2 regions of the Dietzia sp. UCD-THP genome follow, and region 1 is predicted to be linked to the other one. Evidence: riboswitches for the same ligand, from Rfam matches in the RefSeq annotation. Region 1 holds a riboswitch; the other holds the start of a gene.
What was found. A riboswitch is a leader RNA that binds a small molecule or an ion and turns the genes downstream of it on or off. The one in region 1 is predicted to bind thiamine pyrophosphate.
Positions count from the first base shown of each region.

Region 2: it holds a riboswitch for thiamine pyrophosphate, as region 1 does, so the genes downstream of both, H483_RS23580 (ABC transporter ATP-binding protein) here and thiC (phosphomethylpyrimidine synthase ThiC) in region 1, are expected to answer to the same signal.

Region 1 covers NZ_KB714655.1:96,092-102,033, forward strand. The annotation lists gene H483_RS34045 (GNAT family N-acetyltransferase) at 1-1,038, shown strand, start outside; gene H483_RS34050 (exodeoxyribonuclease III) at 1,052-1,852, shown strand; gene ppk2 (polyphosphate kinase 2) at 1,890-2,783, shown strand; gene H483_RS34060 (CoA-binding protein) at 2,907-3,323, shown strand; gene H483_RS34065 (CD225/dispanin family protein) at 3,400-3,855, opposite strand; gene H483_RS34070 (GNAT family N-acetyltransferase) at 3,905-4,201, opposite strand; TPP riboswitch at 4,275-4,389, shown strand; gene thiC (phosphomethylpyrimidine synthase ThiC) at 4,385-5,942, shown strand, end outside.
Region 2 covers NZ_AOSR01000013.1:240,303-246,244, forward strand. The annotation lists gene ettA (energy-dependent translational throttle protein EttA) at 1-557, opposite strand, end outside; gene H483_RS23565 (single-stranded DNA-binding protein) at 683-1,210, opposite strand; gene H483_RS23570 (cytochrome c oxidase assembly protein) at 1,379-3,418, opposite strand; tRNA gene H483_RS23575 (tRNA-Arg) at 3,516-3,588, shown strand; TPP riboswitch at 3,852-3,949, shown strand; gene H483_RS23580 (ABC transporter ATP-binding protein) at 3,932-4,771, shown strand; gene H483_RS23585 (ABC transporter permease) at 4,768-5,544, shown strand; gene H483_RS23590 (ABC transporter substrate-binding protein) at 5,541-5,942, shown strand, end outside.

The DNA of each region.
Region 1 (5,942 bases):
GCCGGGCAGGGGTCGCACCTCTACACCGACGTCATCGGGCACGTTCTCGCGCTGGATCCCGAACTCGTGGTGCGCCGCGAATCGGGCGAGGAGGTGCGGATCCCCGATTCCGACATCGCGGTGCTCAAGGTGCTACCGCCCCGGCCGGTCCGCGCACGCGACATCCGGGCCCACGAGTACGCGGGCGCGCTGGCCTGGCCGGGCACGGAATTCGAGCTCGTCGACGGCTGGTTCTGCCGCGCCGGCGACGACTGGTCCTACCGCGGGAATTCCGCGGTCCCGGTGTTGCCGTGGGCCAGCTGCTCGGAGCTGGACGGGGTTCGCGACTGGTACGCGGCCCGCGGCCTGCCGCTGCGCCTGGTGGCCGTGGACCGGCTCGTGGACGCCGACCGGATGCTGCTCGACGGTCGGCCGGTGGATCCCGCACGGGTGCACGCGGACAGGGAACTCGTGCTGTGCACGGTCGACAGCCGCGAACTGCTGGATCGCGTGGACGCCACCGTCCCCGCCGACGCGCGGCCCCCGGTGGTGTTGGCCGACTCCCCCGACGACGACTGGCTCGCGCTGTACCACGCCACCGCCGGTCTGGACCCCGACCGGGTCCGGCCCGCGATGCTGGCGACCGCGGGGCTGGATGGAGCGGGGCTGGGTGGGACAGTGACGGGCGGGACAGACCAGGAGCAGCCGGGACCGGGCGGGCACGTGGTGTTCGCGCGCGTCGAGCACGACGGCGACCTGGCAGCCATCGCCCGGGGCGCCGTGACCACCGGGCCCGACGGGGCGCCGCGCATCGCGGTCTCGTGCGTGCAGACCGCCGACGCCCACCGCCGACGCGGGCTGGCCGAGGTCGTCACGGGCGCGCTCGTCGGGTGGGGTCGGTCGCTGGGCGCCGAGGAGTGCCACCTCCACGTGTTCGCGGACAACTCGGCCGGCCGCGGCCTGTGGGCCAAACTCGGGTTGGCCCCGCACCATTCGATGCGTCACCTCGTCGTCGTCGAGGGTTCCACTCCGCGGTCCACGCGATCCGACGCCGGGTAATAGACTGCTCGCCATGCGCCTGGCCACCTGGAATGTCAACTCGATCAGAGCTCGACGGGACCGCGTCACGGCCTGGCTGGAACGCTCGGACGTCGACGTCCTGGCCATGCAGGAGACCAAGTGCAAGGACGACCAGTTCCCGCACGAGGCGTTCGAGGAGTTGGGATACCAGGTCGCCCACCACGGGCTCAGCCAGTGGAACGGCGTGGCCGTGGCCTCGCGGGTGGGGCTCGACGACGTCCGGCTGGGCTTCGACGACATGCCCGGTTTCCACAAGGACCCCGAGGTCACGCAGGACCCGGAGGCGCGCGCCATCTCGGCGGTGTGCGACGGCGTCCGCGTCTACAGCCTCTACGTGCCCAACGGTCGCGAGCTGGCGGACCCCCACTACACCTACAAGCTCGAGTGGCTGGCCCGGCTCCGCGACCACGCGTCCGCCGAGCTCGCCGCCGACCCGTCGGCGCAGGTGGCGCTGGTGGGCGACTGGAACGTGGCACCGCACGACGACGACGTGTGGGACATGGAAGTCTTCGACGGCAAGACCCACGTGTCCGAGCCCGAACGCCAGGCCTTCGCCGCCTTCGACGGGGCGGGCTTCCGCGAGGTCACCCGCGAGTACACCCCGGGCCCCGGCGTCTACACCTACTGGGACTACACCCAGCTGCGCTTTCCCAAGAAGCAGGGCATGCGTATCGACTTCCAGCTGCACTCGCCGGAACTCGCGTCGCGGGTGACCGGCGCGTTCATCGACCGCGAGGAACGCAAGGGCAAGGGCGCCTCCGACCACGCGCCCGTCGTCGTGGACCTCGACTAACACCGCCACCTCGTCTCAGCACCAGGAGCCCCCACCGATGTCCACGTTCCAACTCCGCCATTACATCGACCGGCTGCGCGCCGAGGGCTTCACCGTCCGCGACGACCACGGTGAGGACCCCGACCTCATCGACATCAACGGCAGGGCCGTCGACACGTGGCGGGAGAACTACCCGTACGACCACCGACTGGACCGCAACCAGTACGAGGTGGAGAAGTACCTGCTGCAGATCGAGCTGCTCAAGTTCCAGAACTGGCAGGCCGAGTCGGGTCACCGGCACGTGATCGTGTTCGAGGGCCGGGACGCCGCCGGCAAGGGTGGGACGATCAAGCGGTTCACCGAGTACATCAACGTGCGACAGGCCCGCGTGGTGGCGTTGATCAAGCCCACCGAGACCGAGCTGTACCAGTGGTACTTCCAGCGCTACATCAGTCATCTGCCCACCCGCGGCGAGCTGGTGATGTTCGACCGGTCCTGGTACAACCGGGCCGGCGTCGAGCGGGTGATGGGGTTCTGTACTGACGCCCAGTACTCCACGTTCATGGAGCAGGCACCGATGTTCGAGAAGATGCTCGTGGATTCCGGCATCGGGCTGACGAAGTTCTGGTTCTCCGTCACCCAGGAGGAGCAGAAGACCCGGTTCGCGATCCGGCAGCTCGACCCGGTCCGGCGATGGAAGCTCTCCCCGATGGACCTGGAATCACTGGACAAGTGGGACCGGTACACCGCCGCCAAGGAGGAGATGTTCCGCCGCACCGACACCGACTGGGCTCCCTGGATCACCATCAAGTCCAACGACAAGAAGCGGGCGCGCATCAACGCCATGCGCCATTTCCTCCACCAGTTCGACTACCCGGAGAAGGACCCCCAGGTCGTGTTTGACCCCGACCCGAAGATCGTCCGCCGCGCCAAGGACGCCGTCGGGGACTGACTGAGCCTGCGAAGGAAGGCCCCGCGCACAGGCTTCGTCGGGGACTGACTGAGCCTGCGAAGGAAGGCCCCGCGCACACGACCCGTCGGGAATGTCCGGGCGCCGGCGCGCATTGCACCGGGTATGAGTCACACGAATGATCCGGCCGTTGTCAGACGTCTGCTCTCGGAACCCGGTCGCTGGGCGATCGTGGGCCTGTCGGCGAACACCGCCCGGACCGCGCACGGGATCGCCGCGTATGTCCTCAACCTGGGTCACGAGATCGTCCCTGTTCATCCCAGGGCCGAGACGGTCCACGGCCAACAGGGGTACCCGGATCTCGCGTCGGTGCCCGGCGAGATCGATGTGGTCGACGTCTTTGTCAATTCGGCGCTCGCGGGCGACGTCGTGGACCAGGCGATCGCCCGGGGCGCGAAGGCGGTCTGGCTCCAGCTCGGCGTGATAGACGAGGCCGCCGCCCAGCGTGCCGCCGACGCCGGGCTCGACGTGGTGATGGACGCATGCCCGGCCATCGAGGCGCCACGTCTGGGCATCGCCTGAGCGGGAACACCTGCCTGAGCGGGAACGCCCGCCGTGGCGGGAACGCCCGCCGTGGCGGGAACGGCCCGCCCGCGGGTCAGAACCCGCTGGCGCTCAGTCCGATCATGGCGAAGATGAAGGCGAAGTAGAGCACGATCAGCAGGGCGAAGAGGCCGAGCGAGATGAGGCCGAGCTTCTTGGCGGACGCGCTCGCCGCTTCGGCCTCCGCATGGTGCCCGGCCGCCCACAGCGGGTAGACGTCCGAGGCCCGGGTCATCGCGACGAATGCCAGCGGCCAGAAGAACAGGATCGAGGCCACCGCCCAGCCGATGTTCGACGGCGGGCCCGGCCGAGCGGCTCCGGTCGGGCCGGTGAACCCCCCGGGGCTCTGGGCCCCGTAACCCGGGTGCTGGCCGTACGACGATGCGCCCTGCCCGTATGTCGGGCCCTGGCCGTAGCCCGAGTCCTGCCAGTAGCCGGAGTCCTGCCCGGGGGTCTGGCCGGCACCGTACGGGGAGTCGGAGGAGGAACCGGGGTAACTCGGATTCGTCATGCCCGAATCGTATCCCCGCAAGTGGGCTCCTCGAAACACCCTTCCCGGGTCAGCGGGGGGCCACGAGGAGTTGATACTCGGGGAAGCGGATGAGGAAACGGCGGACGTAGCTACACACCGGACGGATCTTGCACCCGTCCAGGCGCATCCGGGTGAGCACCAGGCTGACCAGCAGCCGAGCGATTCCCTGCTGACCGAAATGCTCCTCGATGACGGTGTGCAGAAGGATGAAGACCTCGCCGTCCTTCTCGTACCCCACCAGGCCCATGAAGGTCTCGCCGTCCCACAGTTCGAACCGGTCTCTATCGGTGTTGTGGACCAACACCAGTGACTCCACTCGGGACATGGGACTCCTTCGGCAGGGTGTGTTCCACACCCGATGCTACTCGTCGGGTTACGCTCACCCGGCACAATTTCATACTCGTCCACACGGGAGTCCGCTTCGGAGCGCGGGCTGAGAGGACGGCCGGCCGGGCCGTCGACCGTAGAACCTGTCCGGGTCATGCCGGCGTAGGGAGCAGTGAGCATCATGGGCACACACACGTCCACCACCAGCGCAGATTCCACCTCGATCGAGTCCGTGACCTGCGGTCCGATCCACTCCAGCAGCAAGTCCTACCTTGAGATCCCGGCGGAGGGCATCACGCTGCGCGTGCCCGTCCGGCGGATCGCCCTGACCAATGGCACGTCGTTCGACGTCTACGACACCTCCGGTCCGTACACCGGGTACGCCGACGCCGGGGAGTGCCACGACCTCGCCGCAGGACTGCCGCCCACCCGCGACGGCTGGGCCCACCCGGAGGCCGCGCCCGCCTCGGCGGAGGACCCCACGCCGGTGCGGACCCAGCTGGCCTGGGCCCGCGCGGGCCACATCACCCCGGAGATGCGCTTCATCGCCGCCAGGGAGGGGATCGACGTCGAGGTGGTGCGGACCGAGGTGGCGGCCGGCCGCGCCGTCATCCCGGCCAATCACCGCCACCCGGAGAGCGAGCCGATGATCATCGGCAAGCGCTTCCTCACCAAGATCAACGCCAACATCGGCAACTCCGCGGTCACCAGCTCGATCGCGGAGGAGGTCGAGAAGATGGTGTGGGCCTCCCGGTGGGGTGCGGACACCATCATGGACCTGTCCACCGGGCGGGACATCCACGAAACCCGCGAGTGGATCATGCGCAACTCCCCCGTTCCCGTGGGGACCGTGCCGATCTACCAGGCACTGGAGAAGGTGGGCGGCGATCCGACCGCGCTGACCTGGGAGCTCTACCGCGACACCGTCATCGAGCAGTGCGAGCAGGGCGTGGACTACATGACCGTCCACGCGGGCGTGCTCCTGCGGTACGTCCCGCTCGCCGCCAAGCGCGTCACCGGGATCGTCTCGCGCGGAGGTTCGATCATGGCGGCGTGGTGCCTGGCGCACCACCGCGAGTCGTTCCTCTACACCCACTTCACCGAGCTCTGCGAGATCCTCGCGCGCTATGACGTGACGTTCTCCCTCGGGGACGGCCTGAGGCCCGGATCGATCGCGGATGCCAACGACGAGGCCCAGTTCGCCGAGCTCCGCACGCTGGGTGAGCTCACCGGGATCGCCAAGCGCCACGGCGTCCAGGTGATGATCGAGGGCCCCGGACACGTGCCGATGCACATGATCGTGGAGAACGTGCGGCTCGAGGAGGAGTGGTGCGAGGAGGCGCCCTTCTACACGCTGGGGCCGCTGGCCACGGACATCGCACCGGGTTACGACCACATCACCTCCGCCATCGGCGCCGCGCGGATCGCGGAGGCGGGTACGGCGATGCTCTGTTACGTCACCCCCAAGGAGCACCTGGGCCTGCCCGATCGCGACGACGTCAAGACCGGCGTGATCACCTACAAGATCGCCGCGCACTCGGCGGACCTGGCCAAGGGGCACCCCGGCGCACAGAGACGGGACGACGCGCTGAGCACCGCGCGGTTCGAGTTCCGGTGGAGGGACCAGTTCGCCCTGGCGCTCGACCCGGACACCGCGCTGGCGTACCACGACGCGACTCTGCCCGCCGAGCCCGCCAAGACCGCCCACTTCTGCTCGATGTGCGGTCCCAAGTTCTGCT
Region 2 (5,942 bases), on a different contig from region 1:
GGCTCGTCCAGCAGGAGCAGGTCGGGCTTGCTCAGCAGCAGCTTGCACAGCGCGACGCGGCGCATCTCGCCACCGGACAGGTGGGTGACGGGCGAGTCCCCCGGCGGGCAGCGCAATGCGTCCATGGCCTGCTCGATCTGGGAGTCCACGTCCCAGGCGTCCACCGCGTCGAGCTGCTCCTGCAGCCGCCCCATCTCCTCCATGAGCTCATCGGTGTAGTCGGTCGCCATCTCCTCGGCCACCGCGTTGTACCGGCGGAGCTGCACCATGGTCTCGCCGAGGCCGTCCTCGACGTTCTCCTTGACGGTCTTGCTTTCGTCGAGCACCGGCTCCTGCATGAGGATGCCGACGCTGGCCTCGGGGTCGAGGAACGCCTCACCGTTGGAGGGCTGGTCCAGGCCGGCCATGATCTTGAGGATCGAGGACTTACCCGCGCCGTTGGGGCCCACGACGCCGATCTTCGCACCGGGGTAGAAGGACATCGTCACGTCGTCGAGGATCACCTTGTCCCCGTGCGCCTTGCGGACCTTCTTCATGGTGTAGATAAACTCGGCCATTCCACCCTCTCAACTGCGCAAATAGTTCACATCGCCGCAGCCGGGCCGCGGGCACGGCCCCCATGTTACGTGCCCACCCGCAGCCCCGGTGAGCACGGCGGCGGGCTACCCGCGGCCCCGTCGGTTCAGACCCGAACCGCCCCCGCCAACCCGCTGACGGCCGCACGCTCCGTCGGATCGTCGTCGGCGTCGCGGGACCCGATCTCCATGACGTCCCCGTCGCCCTCCGCGCCTCGGAGACCGCCCGCGGCGTGGCCGTCGGGAGCCGGGCCGTCGGGAGCCGGGCCGGACCCCTCGGCCTGGGCCCTGCGCATGGTCACGTCCATCCGGGACAGGTCCGGCCCCAGCGCGGTAACCCGCATCTCCAGATCACGCTGGATCCTGCCGTCCTTCTCGTACTCGTTGGTCAGCAGACGGCCCTGGACGATGATGCCGTCACCCTTGACCAGTGTCCCGGATGCCCGCTGCGCCAACCTGCCCCAGCAGTTGGCCGAGAAGTACAGCGTGCCGCCCGTCTTCCACTCCCCGGTGTCGCGGTCCTGGTAGCGGGTGTTGCTGGCCACCCGGAAGGAGAAGACCGAGTCCTCGCCGACCCGACGGGTGGTGGGGTCGGTGATCACGGTTCCGCGGACGGTGGTGTGGGTCTCGTTCATGGTCTCGCTCCTGTCACACTCGGACCGACCGTGCGTCGGCCTCGTGCTGACGAGCGTGCCCCACCTCGTCGTCGTCGTATCCCGGTCGCACCGCTCGCGGTGCCCGCCCTGTGGAGGGACAAGCAGGGTGTGGGCAGGGAGGCCGACGACGACGAGGTGGGCACCCCCTCAGGACTTGCGGTCCGCCCGGGACATCGCGCTGAGCATCTCGTTATAGGCCTTGAGCTCGGCGTCGTCGTCGCGCTCGGCCTGCCGCTCGCCGCGCCGGGCGTCCCGCATGTCGCTCTGGTACCACTGCCACGCCAGGGCCAACATGACGATGAACAGCGGGATCTCCCCCGCCGCCCACGCGACTCCGCCGCCGACCTGCTGGCTCTGCAGGAGATCCGGAATCCAGGGCAGTCCGATCCCGCCATACCAGTTCTCGGCGAGCACGGTCTTGTAGTTCATGAGCATGATGCCGAAGAAAGCGTGGAACGGCAGCGAGCTGAGCAGCACCATGAGCTTGTAGAGCGGCGAGAAGTGCCGCGGTGCGGCGTCGACCCCGATGATCACCCAGTAGAACAGGTACCCACTGATGAGAAAGTGGACGTTCATGAACATGTGGCCCAGGTGCTCGGAGGCCAGAGTCTCGTAGAACCCGCCGAAGTAGATGATGTAGAAACCCGCCACGAACTGCACCGACGCCACGATCGGGTGGGTGAGGAAGCGCGAGAGCGGGTTGTTGATGAACTCGACGATCCACTCACGGGCCCCGGGCGGGTTCCCACGGCCCGCGGCCGGGAGCGCCCGCAGCGCCAGGGTCAGCGGCCCGCCGAGGGCGAGAAGCACCGGCACGAGCATCGAGATGAGCATGTGCCCCACCATGTGGCTGGCGAAGTCGGCCATCATGTACATCCCCATGCCGGAACTGGTGGTGAGGAACAGGATCACGCAGCCGAGCACCCAGGCCACGGTCCGGCCCACGGGCCAGGCATCGCCGCGGCGGCGCAGGGTGATCAGGCCCCACACGTACAGGCTCAGCAGGATGACCGCGGCCAGGCCCAGCACCAAGTCGAAGCGCCACACCCCGAAGACGGTGCCGAGCGAGAACGGTCCGGGGAGCTCGAAGCCCAGTAGCGCCTCCTGGCGGGTGGGCACGTACAGCGGCGCCGGCGGCGGGGTGCGACCGAGCGAGACCGAGAGCCCGATCGTGCCCGCCATCACCACAGCCTCGACCAGCGCGATCCGCACGAGGGTCGGGCGGTCGACGGGAGCGTTGGCCGATCTGGACTCGATCCTGGCGATGATCCGGCGGCGGATGGCCAGGCCGAACATCGCGAGCAGGACCAGCAGCAGCGCCTTGGACACCACGAGCAGACCGTAGGTCGAGGAGAACAGGTCGGCGGGGTGCAGCCGCACGAGCGCGTTGATGATGCCTGAGAACCCCAGCGCGATGATCGCGATGGTCGCCACCACCGAGTAGCGGCGCAGGGCCAGCGCCACGCGGGAGCCGCCCCGCATCGTGTGGGCGAGCACGGCGACCAGACCGCCCACGTAGAACGCCGCGGCGAACAGGTGGATGATCAGCGAGTTGGTGGCGATGTCGTGCGCGGTGCTCCCGGAGGCGTGGCCCGTGGCCGCCACCGGCAGGAGCGAGAGCACCGACACCCCCAGCCAGATCACCGACCAGCGCCAGCTCACGGTGAGCCGCTGGCCGATCCCGGCCACCAGCGCGATCACCGCCGCCCACCGCCAGGACGAGGCCACGTCGATCTGGTTGATCGCCACGATCCACTGGTCCGGGGGCAGTGCCGCCCAGAACGTGCGCCCGGCGACGTCCGACAGGGTCAGCGGGATGAGCAGCGCCGCGGCCACCGCCCACGAGATGTTGGCCCACGAGGAGATCCGCTGCGAGCGGTACCCGTCCACGTCGAGGGTCTTGTCCTTCTGGGGCGGGGTGAAGAACGCCGCGAACAGAGCCGTCCCCACCGCCACCGCGGCGAGCAGCTCACCCACCGCGCGGACCGCCGGGAGCCCGGCCGTGGTGAGCACGCCCGGGTCCGGGACGCCCACCAGCGCGAGCGCCACCTCGGTGGACATGCCCGACAGCGGGATCACCACCGCGGCGGCCACCACCGCGAGCAGGATCACGACGGGCACCACGCTGCGGGTCTTGAGCAGTCCGGCGCTGGCGGGTGTCGACTTGGACGACGTCATGGCCTCCATCGTATTAACCCGATCGCCCCGGGCCGATTCGCGGCTGCAGCGCACACCCCCGGATCGGCTATCATCCTTCCGGCGACGCCGGACGTGGGCGTCGCAGGCCTCCGTAGCTCAGTGGATAGAGCATCCGGTTTCTACCCGGCTGGTCAGGGGTTCGAATCCTCTCGGGGGCGCATACTTCTGCGCAGATCGGCTTCTACGCTGATCGGCGGCGCTGGCCGGCACGACACCGGACCACCGCCCGCCGCCTCCCGCAGCACCTCCGCCAGGCGTCACCCGGTGTCACCTGGCGTCGGCGCCGGGCCACCCCTCGTCGCGCGGTCACCTCTGCTCGCGTTTCCCCAGGTGGGGCTCCCCTGGAACCGCGCATATGCGACCACTCGCCGGGCGGGGCAGGGTGGTAGGTTCGCACTTCGAGTCGATCCACAGGATCGGCGTCGATGACACGGGGTGCCCCTACCGGACGGGGCTGAGATCACACCCGCTGAACCTGAACTCGTTCACACGAGCGGAGGGATGTCACATGCGCTGGTGCACGCTGTGCTGAGCCGCCCCGGAGCTCCAGCCGTGGCGCTGGACGGGCTGGGCCACACCTATCCGGGAGCGCGCCGCCCCGTCCTCGCCGACCTCAGCCTGTCCGTGCCGGCGGGCGAGCACATCGCCGTCGTCGGGCGCAGCGGATGCGGCAAGTCGACGCTGCTGTCGCTGATCGCCGGCCTCGCCGAACCGACGACCGGGACCGTCGCCGTCCTCGACCGACACCAGCCCGCCCGGCGCCTGGAGCACTGCGCGTTGATGCCACAGGGCGACAGTCTGTTGCCGTGGATGACCCTGCTCGACAACGTCGCGATCAGTCTTCGCAATCAACGGGTGCGCCGTCGCGTGGCCCGGGCCGAGGCCCAGCTCCTGCTGGACCGCCTGGGCCTGGGCGCCTGGTCGGGGTCCCGCCCCTCGGCTCTGAGCGCGGGCATGCGCCAGCGCGCGGCACTCGCGCGCGCACTGCTCGCCCACAAACCCGTGCTGCTGGCGGACGAGCCGCTCGGTGCGCTCGACGCCATCACCCGAGCAGACGTCCAGCAATGGCTGCGCGAGACCCTCGCCGGGACGCCGGCCACCCTCGTCATGGTCACCCACGACGTTGACGAGGCCCTGCTCTTGGCCGAGCGCGTGGTCCTGCTGGCACGGCACGAGGCCGACGCCCCGGCGCGCGTGGTCTCCACCTGGCCGGGGTGGTTCGGCGACGACCGCCCCCGCGAGGCCCTGCTCGGCGACAAGGGATTCGCGGCAACCCGGCAGGACGTACTCCAGGCCCTGGCGCGGGAATCCCACCTGGCAGACGGCGGAGCCGCCCGATGACCGTCCGACTCCTCCGGTCCGCCGCTCCCGCCAGCGTGACGATCCTGCTTGTCCTCGCCGCGTGGATCACCATCACCGCGCTCGAGCTCGTCCCCGCGTACGTCATCCCCGCGCCCGGCGCCGTGTTCGACTCACTCGTGACCACCTGGCCCGACCGGCTCGGTTCCGCCACGCTGCTGACGGCTTCCGAGACCCTCCTGGGTGTGGTCCTCGGGGTGGTCGTCGCGGTGATCGTGGTGATCATCAGCGCGTTCGTGCCCACCATCGGTCAGGCCATGACCCCACTGCTGGTCGCCTCGCAGGCCATCCCGGTGATCGTGATCGGCCCGCTGCTGACGATCTCCCTCGGGTACGGGATGGCGCCGAAGGTCATCGTCGTCGCCCTGTTGTGTTTCTTTCCCGTCGCCCTCAACCTCCTCTCCGGCGTCCGGACCGTCGACGCCCGGTTGATCGACACGCTGCGGAGCCTGCACGCCACCCGATGGTCGCTCTTCTGGCGGGTGAGACTGCCGTCCGCCGCGCCCCGCGGGTTCGCGGGACTGCGCGTCTCGGTCACCTTCGCGCCGGTGGCCGCGGTCTTTGCCGAGTACACCGGTTCGACCAACGGCCTGGGGTACCTCATGCTCCAGGCCATCCCCCGACTCCAGACGGACTTCGTCTTTGCCCAGGTGGTCGTGCTGACCATCATGTCCAGCGTCCTGCTGGCCACCGTGACCCTCCTCGAACGACTCATCTGCCCGTGGAACACCACCACCGAAAGGACCCCATCATGACCCACGCACCCACCAGCGCGCCCCCACGCCGGGCCCTCACCCGATCCGGCGTCACCCGACCCGGCGTCCGGATGCTCGCGACCGCGGCCGCGGCGGCGCTGGCCCTGACCGGATGCCAGTCGAGCCCGGACGACGCGGAGCCGACCGAGACCGGGGCCGCACCTGTGAGTGTCCTGCTCGACTGGAGCCCCAATCCCGACCATGTGGCGCTGTACACCGCGCAGCACACCGGCGCGTACGACGACGCTGGCGTCGACGTGACGTTCATGACGCCCGCCAACACGGCCGACGCCGCGCGGGAGGTGTCCCTGGGGCGGGCCGACCTGGCCATCTCCTACGAGCCCGACACCCTCATCGCCGCGGAGCAGGGCCTCGACGTGATCTCGGTGGCCGCGTTG